2 regions of the Kitasatospora griseola genome follow, and region 2 is predicted to be linked to the other one. Evidence: riboswitches for the same ligand, from Rfam matches in the RefSeq annotation. Region 2 holds a riboswitch; the other holds the start of a gene.

Region 1 (6,979 bases), 1.8 Mb from region 2:
TGGGCGAGGCGGCCGGCCTCGACGGCGCGGCGCATCGCGTCGGCCATCAGCACCGGATCCTGGGCGCGGGTCACGGCGGACGCCAGCATCACGGCGGAGCAGCCGAGTTCCATCGCCAGGGCGACGTCGCTGGCGGTGCCCGCACCCGCGTCGAGCACCACCGGGACGTTCGCGGACTCCACGATCAGCTGGAAGTTGTGCGGGTTGCGGATGCCCAGGCCGGAGCCGATCGGCGAGCCCAGCGGCATGATCGCCGCGCAGCCGACGTCCTCCAGCTTGCGGGCCAGCACCGGGTCGTCGTTGGTGTACGGCAGCACGGTGAAGCCGTCGTCGACCAAGGTCTCGGCGGCGTCCAGGAGTTCGATCGGGTCGGGCAGCAGGGTGCGCTCGTCGGCGATCACCTCCAGCTTCACCCAGTCGGTGCCGAGCGCCTCGCGGGCGAGGCGGGCGGTGAGCACGGCCTCGCCGGCGGTGTAGCAGCCGGCCGTGTTCGGGAGGATCCGGATGCCGTTGCGGGCCAGCACCTCCAGCACCGAGCCCTGGGTGGCGGTGTTGACCCGGCGCATCGCCACCGTGGTCAGTTCGGTGCCGGAGACCCGCAGCGCCTGCTCCAGCACGTCCAGGCTGGGCGCGCCGCCGGTGCCCATGATCAGGCGGGAGGCGAAGGCGGTGTCGCCGATGGTCAGCAGGTCGTCGGCCATCTCAGCCTCCCTGCACGGCGGTGAGGATCTCCACCCGGTCGCCCGCCAGCAGCGCCGTGGTCGGCCACGAACTGCGCGGCACCACGACCTCGTTGACGGCGGCGGCGACGCCGGTGTTGGCGGCGGACACCTCGGCGACCACCGCGTCCAGGGTGGTGGCTTCGGGCAGTGTGCGGGGTTCGCCGTTGACGGTCAGGGCGACGGTGTTCATGCGGGCACCTCGGTGCGGAAGCGGTCGGGGGTGAAGTCGGCCGCCAGCGGGGAGAGTTCGCCGGTGGCCAGGTAGTCGGCGAGCAGGTCGGCGGTGACCGGGGTGAGCAGCACGCCGTTGCGGTAGTGCCCGGTGGCGGCGGCCAGGCCGCGCAACGCGGTCGGGCCGAGCAGCGGCGCGTTGTCGGGCGAGCCCGGCCGCAGCCCCGCGTTGGTCTCCACCAGCGGCAACTCGGTGATGCCGGGCACGAGTTCGTGCGCGTCCCGGAGCAGCTCGTACACGCCGCCCGCGGTGACGGTGGTGTCGTGGCCCATCTCCTCGGTGGTCGCGCCGATCACCAACTCGCCGTCGGCGCGCGGCACCAGGTACAGGTGCTGCCCGCGCACCACGGCGCGCACGTTGCGGGACAGGAACGGCGCGTACAGCTTCGGGATCCGCAGCCGCACCACCTGGCCCTTCACCGGGCGGATCGCCGGCAGCACCCCGTCCGGCAGGCCCGGCAGCAGGTGGCTGCGGGCGCCGGCCGCCAGGACCGTCCGCCCGGCGGTCAGTTGCTCGCCCGTCAACAGCCGCACGCCGATGGCCCGGTCGCCGTCGGCCCCGTCGCGGTCGACCAGCAGTTCGGCGGCCTGGGTGCGGTGGAAGGCGACGCCCAGCAGCTTGCAGGCCGCGACCAGCGCGGCGGCGAGGCGGCGGCCGTCCACCTGGTGGTCCTCGGCGACGTGCAGGCCGCCGCGTACGCCCGGGGCCAGCATCGGCTCCAGCCGCCGGCACTCCCGGCCGGTCAGCCACTGCGACTCCAGGCCCAACCGGCCGTGGAAGGCGTGCAGTTCGCGCAGCTCCTCGCGGTCGTCGGAGTCCAGCGCGACGGCCAGCGTCCCGGTGCGGCGGTAGCCGGTGTCCAGGCCGGTCAGTTCGGTCAGCTCGGCCGCGAACGCGCCGTAGCGCTCGTTCGACGCCATGCCCAGGCGCAGCAACGGCTCCTCGCCGTACTGGAGTTCGGTGACCGGCGCGAGCATCCCGGCGGCGACCTGCGCCGCGCCGCCGCCCGGCGACGGGTCCACCACCGCGACGCTCAGTCCGCGCTGCGCGGTGCGCCAGGCGACGCCGAGGCCGATGATGCCGCCGCCGATCACCAGCACGTCGGTAGGTGCCACAGCACTTCTTCTCCCTTCGCCGGCATGACCCGGATCAGGTTCGGACGGTCGCGGGCCGCCACAGCCCGCCTCTCAGCCCGGTGCGCCGGGCTCCCGTGATGAGGTAGTGCCTCCACTTTAACGCCGGTGCCCGTAGCGGCAGCAGGCCGGTTAGGGTGGACGCCGTGGCTGAGCTGAGGGCAACGGACCGGGTCGTCGTGGTCGGGGCGGGCATGGCGGGCGCGCAGGCCGCCCTGAACCTGCGGCAGGGCGGCTGGCAGGGCGCCGTCACCCTGGTCGGCGAGGAACTCCACCTGCCGTACGACCGGCCGCCGCTCTCCAAGAACGTGCTGCTCGGCAAGGCCGACGCCACCGCCTTCGAGATCGACTGGAGCGACCTCGGCGTCGACCTGCTCACCGGCCACCGGGCCACCGGCCTGAACGCCGGCGTGCTGCACACCGACCGCGGCGAACTCCCGTACAACGCCCTGGTGATCGCCACCGGCGCCGACCCCCGCACGCTGCCGGGCCTGCCCGGCGCCCGCACCCTGCGCACCGTCGACGACGCGCACGCGCTGCGCGCCGCGCTCACCCCCGACAAGCGGATCGTGCTGGTCGGCGCGGGCTGGATCGGCGCCGAGACCGCCACCGTCGCCCGTGCCCTCGGCTGCCACGTCACCGTGGTCGAGGCCGCCGCCACCCCGCTGGCCGGGGCGCTGCCCGCCGAACTCGGCACGCTGATGACCGAGTGGTACGCCGCCGCCGGCGTCGAACTGCGCTGCGGCGTCGGCGTCGCCGGGGCCGCCGACGGCGGGGTGCTGCTCGCCGACGGCACCCACCTGCCCGCCGACGAGGTGGTGGTCGGCATCGGCGCCCGCCCCGCCACCGGCTGGCTCGCCGACAGCCCGCTCGCCCTCGACGCCGACGGCACGATCCCGGTCGACGACCGCCTGCGTACCGCGCTGCCCGGCGTCTGGGCGGCCGGCGACTGCGTCTCCTACCCGTCCGCCCGGTTCGGCGCCCGGCTGGCCGTCCAGCACTGGGACCACGCCCTGCACTCCGGCGGCACCGTCGCCGCCTCCGTGCTCGGCGCCCTGGACGCGCCCTACGACCCCGTCCCGTACTTCTGGTCCGAGCAGTTCGACCGCATGGTGCAGTACGCCGGCCGGCACGCCGGGGCCGACCACCTGCTGTGGCGCGGCTCCCCGTCCGGCCGGGACTGGTCGGTGCTGTGGCTGCGCGACGGCGCGCCGGTCGCCCTGCTGGCCGTGGACCGGCCGCGCGACCTGGCGCAGGGCCGCCGCCTGATCGAACGCGGCACGGTGCTCGACCCGGAGCTCGCCGCCGATCCGGCCGTCCAGCTGAAGGCCGCGACCAGGTAGCGCAGGTGGCGCATGGGTAGGCTGGGTGCCGTGAGCAAGATTGATCCCAAGATTGACGCCCTGGTCCCTGCGTGGCTGTACCTGCCCGACATCTCGGAGCGGTGGGGCGTGGTGATCACCGAGGTCCGCGACATGGTGAGGAACCGCACCCTGTTGGCCGTCCGCCGCGGCGAGAACAACTCCCTCCAGGTGCCCGCCGACTTCATCGAGGACGACGGCCCGGTCAAGCACCTGGTCGGCACCCTCACGGTGCTCCGCGACTGCGGCTTCTCCGACCAGGAGATCCTGGAGTGGATGTTCACCGAGGACCCGTCGCTGCCCGGCAGCCCGATCCAGGCGCTGCGCGAGAACCGCGGCACCGAGGTCAAGCGCCGCGCCCAGGCCCTGGCGCTGTGACCAGCCCGGTGGCAGCCCGTCAGCAGCTCGCCGACGCGAAGCTCTACCTGTGCACCGACGCCCGGCGCGAGCAGGGCGACCTGGCCGACTTCCTGGACGCCGTGCTGGCCGGCGGCGTCGACATCGTCCAGCTCCGGGACAAGAACCTGGAGGCCCGCCAGGAGCTCGAGTACCTGGAGGTCTTCGCGGACGCGGCCCAGCGGCACGGCAAGCTGCTGGCCGTCAACGACCGCGCCGACGTCGCCTTCGGCGCCCGCCCCGACGTGCTGCACCTCGGGCAGGACGACCTGCCGGTGGCCGTCGCCCGGGCCATCCTCGGCGAGGACGTCCTGATCGGACGCTCCTGCCACGCCGAGACCGAAGTGGACGCGGCGATCACCGAGCCCGGCGTCGACTACTTCTGCACCGGCCCGGTCTGGCCCACCCCCACCAAGCCCGGCCGCCACGCCCCCGGCCTCGACCTCGTCCGCTACGCGGCTGCCGCCGACCCGGCCCGACCCTGGTTCGCGATCGGCGGCATCGACCACGGCAACCTCGACCAGGTCCTGGCCGCCGGCGCCACCCGCATCGTGGTCGTCCGGGCCCTCACGGCCGCCGAGGACCCGGGCGCGGCGGCGGCGCAACTGGCTGCGCGCCTGCGGTAGGCAGGTGGGTGACCGATCGCCCCTGGTTCCGCACCCTCACGGGTTCCTGCGCTTCCCGGGAACCGGTGGTGGCGCTGGTGGCCTCCGTGCAGTCGTGAACCCCGAATTCCGTGCCCGCCGGGTCGTGCTGCTCGCTCCGGTCGTCCTGCTCGCTGCGGCCGTCGCGTTCGTTGCGCAGCGGCCGTTGCATCACCGTGCCGGGTGGCAGCCGTGGCTCGGGACGGTCAATGCGGCGGTGTTCTGGTCGCTGGTCGCGTTGCCGCTGTCGGCGGGGCTGGTGCGGGTGCTGGCCCGGCGGCGGGGCGACCGGGGACGGGGGCGGTCGTTCGCCGAGGTTGCCGTGGTGCACGGGACGGTGCCGTGGGTCTGGATGATTCTGCTGCCGGGCCCGGGGGCGGGTGTCGCGCCCCGGCGGGTCAGCCTGCTGCCGTTGCGGGACCTGTACGAGGTCCTCACCCAGGGCACGCCGGTCACCGCGGTGGTGCAGATCGGCGGCAATCTGCTGGTGTTCGCGGCGCTCGGCTGCTTCGCGCCGGTGCGGTTCCGTGCGCTGGCGTCCGTGCCGCGGATGCTGGCGCTCGGTGCGGCCTGCTCGGTGCTGGTGGAGACCGCCCAGTACGTGCTGTGGCTGGACCGGGTCTCCTCGGTGGACGACGTCCTGCTGAACGCCACCGGCGCCGGGCTGGCCGCACTCGCCTCCCGGCGGTGGTGGGCCCGCTGATCAGTACTTGCGCACCGTCGCCGCGTCCGCCAGCGCCCGGAGCACCTCGCGGGTCGGGCCGTCGGCGATCGGCGCGTTGCGCAGGGCGGTCAGCGCTTCGGTGAGCAGCTGGTCGATGCGGGCCTCGACGATCGCCGGGGCGCCGCTGGTGGAGATCAGGTCGCGCAGCTCGGCCACCTCGTCCGCCGTGAGGTCGGGCGCGCCGAGGCGGGCGTCCAGGGTCTTGGCGTCGATCTCCGACAGGCCGCGCATGGCGTGCGCGACCAGCAGGGTGCGCTTGCCCTCGCGGAGGTCGTCGCCGGCCGGCTTTCCGGTGACCTCCGGGTCGCCGAACACGCCGAGCAGGTCGTCCCGGAGCTGGAACGCCTCGCCCAGCGGCAGGCCGAAGTTGCCGAGCGCCTCGACCAGGTCGGGGCCGGCGCCGGCCAGCAGCGCGCCGACCTGCAGCGGGCGTTCGATGGTGTACTTCGCGGACTTGTAGTGCAGCACCGTCCGGGCGCGGTCCAGCGCCTCGGCGTCGGTGGAGTCGCCCGCCACCGGCTCCAGCACGTCCAGGTACTGGCCGAGCATGACCTCGGTGCGCATCAGGTCGAACGCCGGCTTGGCGGCGGAGACCGCGGCGGCGGGCAGCCCCGAGCGCTGGAACAGCTCGTCGCACCAGATCAGCAGCAGGTCGCCGAGCAGCACCGCGGCGGACGCGCCGTACTGCTCGCGGTCGCCGCGCCAGCCGCTGGACCGGTGCAGGCCCTCGAAGCGGCGGTGGATGGACGGCAGGCCGCGGCGGGTGTCGCTGCGGTCCATCAGGTCGTCGTGCACCAGGGCGCTGGCCTGCAGCAGCTCCAGGGCGGCCGCGGCCCGCTCGATGCCGGGCTCGTCGGCGTCGCCGCCGGCCGCGCGCCAGCCCCAGTAGCAGAACGCCGGGCGGAGCCGCTTGCCGCCGTCGAGGAGGAACTCGCGCAGCGCGTCGGCGACCGGACCCAGCTGGTCGGAGATGCCGGAGAGCAGGGCGGTCCGTTCGGCCATGAACGCGCTCAACGCGGCGTTGACGCGGTCGCGCACGTCCTCCGCATCGATGGGATTGCGGGGAAGACGGGTGGAGGAGGGCACCTGGAACTCCGGATAGATTGGTCTGACAGTCAGACTAACGCCCCCGCCCGGGTGCACCGATCCGTCGAGGTCCGGGCCGGGCCGTCGGGGCCTGTCCGAAATCTCAACACGTGTCTCAGCCCCTGGACGCGGTTTGTCCGGGCCGCGCCGCCGAAGGCTAACCTGCCTGCATGGCACTCGGGATTCCCTCCACCAGAAGCGACCGCGCACAGACCGTGCGTGACCTGCTGGCGGCAGGCGACCGCTCCTTCTCCTTCGAGTTCATGCCGCCCCGCAGCGAGGAGGGCGAACGCAAACTCTGGGACGCGATCCGCCGCGTCGAGGCGCTCGACCCGAACTTCGTCTGCATGACCTACGGCGCCGGCGGCTCCTCCCGCGGCCGCACCGTCAATCTGGTCGGCCGGATCGCCACCGAGACCACCCTCACCCCCGTCGCGCACCTCACCGCCGTCGACCACTCGGTCGCCGAACTGCGCAACATCATCGGCCAGTACGCCGACGAGGGCGTCCGCAACGTGCTCGCCGTCCGCGGCGACCCGCCCGGCGACCCGATGGGCGAGTGGGTCCGCCACCCCGACGGCGTCAGCTACGCCTACGAACTCGTCGAACTCATCAAGGGCATCGGCGACTTCTGCGTCGGCGTGGCCGCGTTCCCGCAGATGCACCCGCGCTCCACCGAGT
Region 2 (6,979 bases):
CGCGTCCTTGGCGCGGCGCAGCAGGGCGGCGGGGGCCGGGGCGGAGCCGGTCCAGACCCGACCGGTCAGGTGGGTGAGGGGCCGCAGCCGAGGGGGCGTCAGGTAGGTCTCGTCGGGGGCGAGGCGGTCGATCTGGCGTTGCAGGGTGCGGGCGCGGCGGGCCGGGAGGGCGACGACGGCGCCCGCGGCGAGGGCCGGGATCAGCACGAAGGTGGTGTCGCCGAGCACGGTGCGCCCGGGCCGGGGCTGCACCAGGGCGTCCACGGCGCGCATCCCGGCGTCGAGCGAGGCCCGGGTGTGGACCACGGCGCGCGGGGCGGAGGTGGTGCCGGAGGTGAAGACGATCACCGCGTCGCCGTCCCCGTCGTACGGGGCCGGGGGCGGTCCGGGGTGGTCGCCGAGGGCGCGGGCGCAGCCCGGGTGGCGGGGGCCGACGGTGGCCACGGGGGCGAGGGTGTGCAGCGGCGGCAGTTCCAGTCGGGCCCGGCGGGCCAGCGGCCGGGCCCAGCCGGCGACGGCCTGCGCGGCGGCGTCGGCCAGGATCAGCGCGGGCGGGGCGAGGGCGAGCCGGGAGCGCAGCACGTCGGGCCCGGCGCCCGGGTCGAGGACGGCGACGCGCAGCCCGAGCCGGTGCGCGGCGAGCAGCACGGCGAGCGCCCGCGGCCCCGGCCGGACCGCGACGCCGAGGGTGTCGCCCGGCCGCAGGCCGTGCCGGTGGTGCAGTGCGGCGGCCAACCGGTCGGCCAGGTCGGTCAGTTGGGCGCACCGGGCGAGGACGCGCGGGGCGCCGGCGCGGGTGGCGCCGAGCAGGGCCGGGCGGGAGCCGGCGTCCCGCAGGGTGCGGTCGAGCTGGTCGAGCACGGGGACTCCTCGGGCGGTAGGGGTTCAGCGGACGTCGACCGAGCGGTGGCCGGCGCCGCGCTCCAGGTACCAGCGGGCGGTGCCGCGCAGGCCGTAGGCGCGGATCCGGCGGGTGGAGTTCTGGACCACCATGTCGGGGCGGTGCACGATCGCGGTGCTGATCCGACGGACCCGGTTGATGAAGGCGCGGTCGGTGGGGGAGGGTCGCCGGGGCATGCCGCCGGAGGCCAGGTAGAGCTCGGCGGTGACGGCCATGTTGTTGCCGGCGTGCATCCGGTAGGGCGTCAGGTAGCCGTGCCGGCGGCGGTGCGCGGGGCGGATCCGGCCGAAGAACGCGCCGATGCCGACCAGGACGCGGAAGGTGCCGCGGCCCAGCGGGCCGTGTTCGTCGCGGCGGGCGGTGACCTTGCCGCAGACCAGGCCGCCGCAGGCGAGCATCCCGGCACGGGCGGCGGCCGTCCAGCCCGGTTCGGGCAGGCAGTCGGCGTCGGTGCGGGCCAGCAGGGTGGCGCCGTTCGCGATGGCGTGCCGGAAGCCGGTGTCAACGGCGCAGCCCACGCCCTTGTCCGGTTCCACCAGCAGCCGCACCGGGAACGGGGCCTGCTCGGCGAATGCCCGCACCTGGGCGCAGGTGTCGTCGGTGGAGCCGTTGTCGACCACCAGCAGGGTGAAGTCCAGATCGCGCTGGCCGGCCAGGGCGCGCAGGGCGCCGCCGATCCTGGCCGCTTCCTGATAGGCCGGGACGAGCACCCACAGGGCCGTCACGACTTCTCCCACACCATCGTCATCAGGCTGACGCCGCCGCCCAGGCCGACCATCAGGACCCGCTCGCCCGGCTCCAACTCACCTGTGATCCGGTCGAGTTGGACGCCGATGGTGGCGGAGGCCAGGTTGCCGAGCTCGGGTACGGTGACCACCAGCTTGTCGGCGGGCGCCCCCGTCAGCTCGACGAACCGCTCCAGGTACGGCAGCGTGACCTGGTGCACCAGCACCCGGGCGTAGGCGTCCCAGCCGAAGCCGGTGCGGGTCGCCACCCGGGTCAGGATGTCCGCGCCGATCCGCTCGAACACCCCGCGCAACTCCTTGCCGCCGCCGCGGAAGTAGCTCCACTCGTCGCCGCGCGGATGCCGCGAGCCGCCGCCCGGGATGCCGCCGACCTCCCAGTGCTCGGACGCCGTCTCGGCCTCGATGTCGAGGATGCCGCCGCGCTCCACCCGCTCCACCACCACGGCCGCCCCGCCGTCGCCGAAGGTGTAGCCCGCGAAGCCCTCCCGGAACTCGGCCAGGCCGGACGGGTCGCGGCGCATCGCCCGGCTCGGCGTCTCCCCCGTCACCACCAGCGCCCGCCGGGCCCGCCCGGCCAGGATCATCGCGCGGGCGGCGTCGATGCCGTTCAGGAAGCTGTTGCACGCGTTGGACAGGTCGAACGCGTGCGCGCGGGAGCCGAGTTCGGCCTGCACCAGGTGCGCGGTGGCGGGCTCGCAGACATCCCGCGAGGCGGAAGCGAACAGCAGCAGGTCGACGTCCTCGGGCCCGATCCCGCGCGCCGCGAGCGCCCGGCGGGCCGCGCCCAGCGCCAGCGTGGAGGGGTGCTCGTCGTCGCGGGCGAAGCGCCGGGTGCGGATGCCGGTCGCCTTCTCGAACATGCCGTCGGGCAGCGGAAGCCGGGCGCCGGCGGCCACTTCGTCCTGCAACTGGCCGGAGGTGACGGTCTGTCGGGGCAGGCACGAGCCGGTCGCGGTGATCCCGATGCGAGGCAGGAGGTCCATGGCTCGATGCTGGCGCGGAGCCGGCCCGGGGGCGTGAGTACGAGTACTCACCCGCGGCTGAGATGTGCGGAGGCGGACATGGGTCCGCCCGGGGAGGGGTTCCCTCGCCCGGGCGGAACGTGCCTGTCCCTGCCGGGAGTTACTCGGGGTCGGCCTGGATCGGGATGACCTGCGCCGGGGTGGCGGCGGCCTTGGCGGCCGCGGTGCTCTCGCCGTTCCCGGCGTCCGCGGCGGACGGGGACATCGCGGTGAGCAGTTGGCGGGCCAGGCCGAGGCCGGTGCCGCCCATGGTGAGCGCCTTGGCGAACATCTCGGACATGCCCTCGGCGCCGTTCAGCAGCACCATGTGCTCGACGTTGCCGAACGCGTCCGCGCCGGCCCGGACGATCGCCGGCCAGTTCTCGGCGAGCTGCTGGGCGACCACCGCCTCCTGGTTCTCGGCCAGCGCCGCGGCGCGGGCCTTGATGCCCTCGGCCTCGGCCAGGCCCTGCGCCCGGGTGGCCTCCGCCTCGGCGAGACCCTTCGCCCGGGACGCCTCGGCCTCGGCCAGGCCCTTGGCGGCCTCGGCGGCGGCCTGCGCCTCACCGGTGGCCCGGGTGGCCTCGGCTGCGGCCAGACCGCGGGCCCGGGTGGCCTCGGCCTCGGCGGCGGCGGCGACCTTGACCCGGTTCGCCTCGGCGGCGGTCTTCAGGTCGGTCTCCCGGGACAGCGCCTCGGCGGCGGAGATCCGGGCGTCGCGGTCGGCCTCGGCCTTGGTGCGGGTCTCGTACGCGCGGGCGTCCGCGGGCTTGCGGACGTCCGCCTGCAGCTGCTGCTCCTTGCGGTGCGCCTCCAGCTCGGCGACCTTGGTCTCCTGGACCACGACCTCCTGCCGGGCGGCGGCTTGCGCGAGCGGGCCGGCCTGCAGCGCCCGGGCCGCGGCGGTGTCCATCTCGGCCTGGTAACCGGCCTGCTGGATACCGGAGTTGCGGGTGGCCTCGGCCTTGCGGGCGAACGCCTCCTGCTCGGCCTCGGTGGCCCGCCGGTCCGCCTCGGCGGCGGCGATGCGGGCGTCGCGCTGGACGGCCGCGGCGTGCGGCGCGGCCAGGTTGGTGATGTAGCCGGTCGGGTCCAGGATCTCCTGGATCTGCAGCGAGTCGATGATCAGACCGAGCTTCTCCATCTCGATGCCCGAGGCGGAGCGGGTCTCACCGGTGAGCCGCTCGCGGTCGCGGATCATGTCCTCGACCGTCAGCCCGCCGACGATGGACCGCAGGTGGCCGGCGAACACGTTGTGCACCCGCTGGCCCATCATCTTCTGCTGGTCCAGGAAACGCCGGGCGGCGTTGGCGATCGACGCGTTGTCGTCGCCCACCTTGAAGATCACAACCCCCTTGACGTGCACGGGAATTCCCTGCGACGTCACACACTCCACGTCGAGTGCGGCCTCGTTCAGGTCGAGCGAGAGCCGGCGGACCGCCTGGACGCCCGGCACCACGAAGGTGCCCCGCCCGGTCACCACGCGGAAGCCGAGGCCCTCGCCGTGCTTGGAACCCGAGATCACCAGCGCCTCGTTGGGCTCGGCGACCCGCCACATGAGCTTGAACAGGACGATCAGAAGAACGACGCCTCCGACGGCGCTTCCTGCGATGCCGATCAGCATCGGCAATCTCCCCCTTCGGAGCGCACCGGTCCCGTGCTGCGCTTGGGTTGTGCAGATCTGGCGCGGAAACCGGCGGCAGCCGCATTCTCCGCCGTTCCGGATCACGGGGGAAGGGGTGGGCGGAGGGGAACTCGCACTGTCCCGAAACGGTCGCGGGGGGTGAGCGGAATCGTTCTGACGGGCGATCAGAGCGGCTCGACGTAGACCGTGCGCGGTGGCTGGTACTCGACCACGACCACCATGGCGCCCGGCTCCAACGACTCGCCCGGCGTGGCGAGGTACGCCAGGAACGCCTCGGTGCCCAGCCGCTCCGGGATGTGCACCATCACCTCGCCGACCAGGCCCGCGCCGATCCGCCCCGTCACCCGTCCCATCAGTCCGATCACCTGGACGATTCTCCCACTTCGAACGGGGCGTGAACAGCACGATCGCGCGCGGGAGTTGCCGCCGGCGGGCGGGCGGGACCGAGCGGTGCGCCCTGGACCGGCGTCGCATCGTGCCCTACGGTGAGGAACCGAACGCAGGCGGCCACGCCTGCGCGGAACGGGAGCTCGGAGCACCGGGCTGAGAGGGCGCTGACGGTACGCGGCCCGCGTACCACCTGCTGCGCCGACCGCAGGAACCTGACCGGGTAATGCCGGCGTAGGGAGTTGAAGGTCCGATGACCGTATTTTCTGAGCACACGTCTGCCCGGCCGTCCGCCGAGGGGTACCCCACCCCGGCCTGGCGCAAGGCCTACCGTCAGGGCAGCCGCCCCGACCTGCGGGTCCCCTACCGCGAGGTCCACCTGACCAACGGCCGGACCGTCCCGCTGTACGACACCTCCGGCCCGTACACCGACCCCGACCTGCCCACCGACGTCCGACGCGGACTGCCCGCCCTCCGCGACGCCTGGATCCGCCAACGCGGCGACGTCGAGGAGTACGACGGCCGGGAGGCCCGGCCCGAGGACGACGGCATCAAGCACACCGCGCCGCGCGGCGGCGACCTGCGCAACCTGGACGCCGTCTTCCCCGGCCGCCCGCGCCGCCCGCTGCGCGCCAGGGACGGCGTCGCCGTCACCCAACTCGGCTACGCCAAGCGCGGGTTGATCACCCCGGAGATGGAGTTCGTGGCACTCCGGGAAGGCCTGGAACCGGAGTTCGTGCGCGAGCAGGTGGCGCGCGGGCGGGCCGTCATCCCGGTCAACGTCAACCACCCCGAGAGCGAACCGGCCGTCATCGGCACCGACTTCCTGGTGAAGATCAACGCCAACATCGGCAACTCCGCCGTCACCTCCTCCATCGAGGAGGAGGTGGAGAAGATGACCTGGGCCACCCGGTGGGGCGCCGACACCGTCATGGACCTCTCCACCGGCCGCAACATCCACACCACCCGCGAGTGGATCCTGCGCAACTCCCCCGTCCCGATCGGCACCGTCCCGCTCTACCAGGCGCTGGAGAAGGTCGACGGCCGGGCCGAGGACCTCAGCTGGGAGGTCTACCGGGACACCGTCCTCGAACAGTGCGAGCAGGGCGTCGACTACATGACGGTGCACGCCGGCGTGCTGCTGCGGTACGTGCCGCTCACCGCCCGCCGCAAGACCGGCATCGTCTCGCGCGGCGGCTCCATCATGGCCGCCTGGTGCCTGGCGCACCATCAGGAGAATTTCCTCTACACCCACTTCGAGGAACTCTGCGACCTGCTGCGCGCCTACGACGTCACCTTCTCGCTCGGTGACGGCCTGCGCCCCGGCTCCATCGCCGACGCCAACGACGAGGCGCAGTTCGCCGAACTCACCACCCTCGGCGAGCTCGGCCGGATCGCCCGGGCCAAGGACGTCCAGGTGATGATCGAGGGCCCCGGGCACGTCCCGATGCACAAGATCCGCGAGAACATGGAACTCCAGCAGGAGATCTGCGACGAGGCCCCGTTCTACACGCTCGGCCCGCTCACCACCGACGTCGCCCCCGGCTACGACCACATCACCTCCGGCATCGGCGCCGCGATGATCGCCTGGTGGGGCACCGCGATGCTCTGCTACGTCACCCCCAAGGAACACCTGGGCCTGCCCAACCGCGACGACGTCAAGACCGGCGTCATCACCTACAAGATCGCCGCCCACGCCGCCGACCTCGCCAAGGGCCACCCCGGCGCCCAGGCCTGGGACGACGCCCTCTCCGACGCCCGCTTCGAGTTCCGCTGGGAGGACCAGTTCAACCTGGCCCTCGACCCGGAGACGGCCCGCGCCTTCCACGACGAGACCCTCCCCGCCGAACCCGCCAAGACCGCGCACTTCTGCTCCATGTGCGGCCCGAAGTTCTGCTCGATGAAGATCAGCCGCCAGATCCGCGACGAACACGGCACCGACCTCGACGACACCGTCCAGGCCGGCATGGCCGAGAAGTCCGCCGAGTTCGCCGCCCACGGCAACCGGGTCTACCTCCCGCTCACCGACTGACACCCCACGCGCGCCGGCGCCGCCCCGACCACCTCGGGGCGGCGCTCCCCGGCGAGAGCTGGTATTACGTGGTGGGCGTCATACGGGATACCTGGGAGGGCGCGATGCGGTTGAACAGCAAGGGGCAGGTCACCATCCCGGCGGAGCTCCGTGAGAAGTACGGTCTCCACCCCGGGGACGAGGTGGACGTCATCGAGGAGGACGGCGTCCTGCGCATAGTGCGCCGGGCGGAGGGCGGAACGCGGGGGCAACGGGTGGCCCGGCGCA

The links. A riboswitch is a leader RNA that binds a small molecule or an ion and turns the genes downstream of it on or off. The one in region 2 is predicted to bind thiamine pyrophosphate.
Region 1: another riboswitch for thiamine pyrophosphate. It lies ahead of thiO (glycine oxidase ThiO); the one in region 2 lies ahead of thiC (phosphomethylpyrimidine synthase ThiC).

The regions. Positions count from the first base shown of each region.
Region 1 covers NZ_CP173360.1:5,987,399-5,994,377, forward strand. The annotation lists gene ACI1MP_RS27200 (thiazole synthase) at 1-701, opposite strand, end outside; gene thiS (sulfur carrier protein ThiS) at 703-912, opposite strand; gene thiO (glycine oxidase ThiO) at 909-2,069, opposite strand; TPP riboswitch at 2,064-2,176, opposite strand; gene ACI1MP_RS27215 (NAD(P)/FAD-dependent oxidoreductase) at 2,225-3,430, shown strand; gene ACI1MP_RS27220 (Rv2175c family DNA-binding protein) at 3,461-3,826, shown strand; gene thiE (thiamine phosphate synthase) at 3,823-4,470, shown strand; gene ACI1MP_RS27230 (VanZ family protein) at 4,565-5,191, shown strand; gene ACI1MP_RS27235 (polyprenyl synthetase family protein) at 5,192-6,298, opposite strand; gene metF (methylenetetrahydrofolate reductase [NAD(P)H]) at 6,469-6,979, shown strand, end outside.
Region 2 covers NZ_CP173360.1:4,189,961-4,196,939, reverse strand. The annotation lists gene ACI1MP_RS18920 (class I adenylate-forming enzyme family protein) at 1-861, opposite strand, end outside; gene ACI1MP_RS18915 (glycosyltransferase family 2 protein) at 886-1,626, opposite strand; gene ACI1MP_RS18910 (3-oxoacyl-ACP synthase III family protein) at 1,623-2,630, opposite strand; gene ACI1MP_RS18905 (flotillin family protein) at 2,770-4,272, opposite strand; gene ACI1MP_RS18900 (hypothetical protein) at 4,458-4,658, opposite strand; TPP riboswitch at 4,806-4,938, shown strand; gene thiC (phosphomethylpyrimidine synthase ThiC) at 4,934-6,712, shown strand; gene ACI1MP_RS18890 (AbrB/MazE/SpoVT family DNA-binding domain-containing protein) at 6,817-6,979, shown strand, end outside.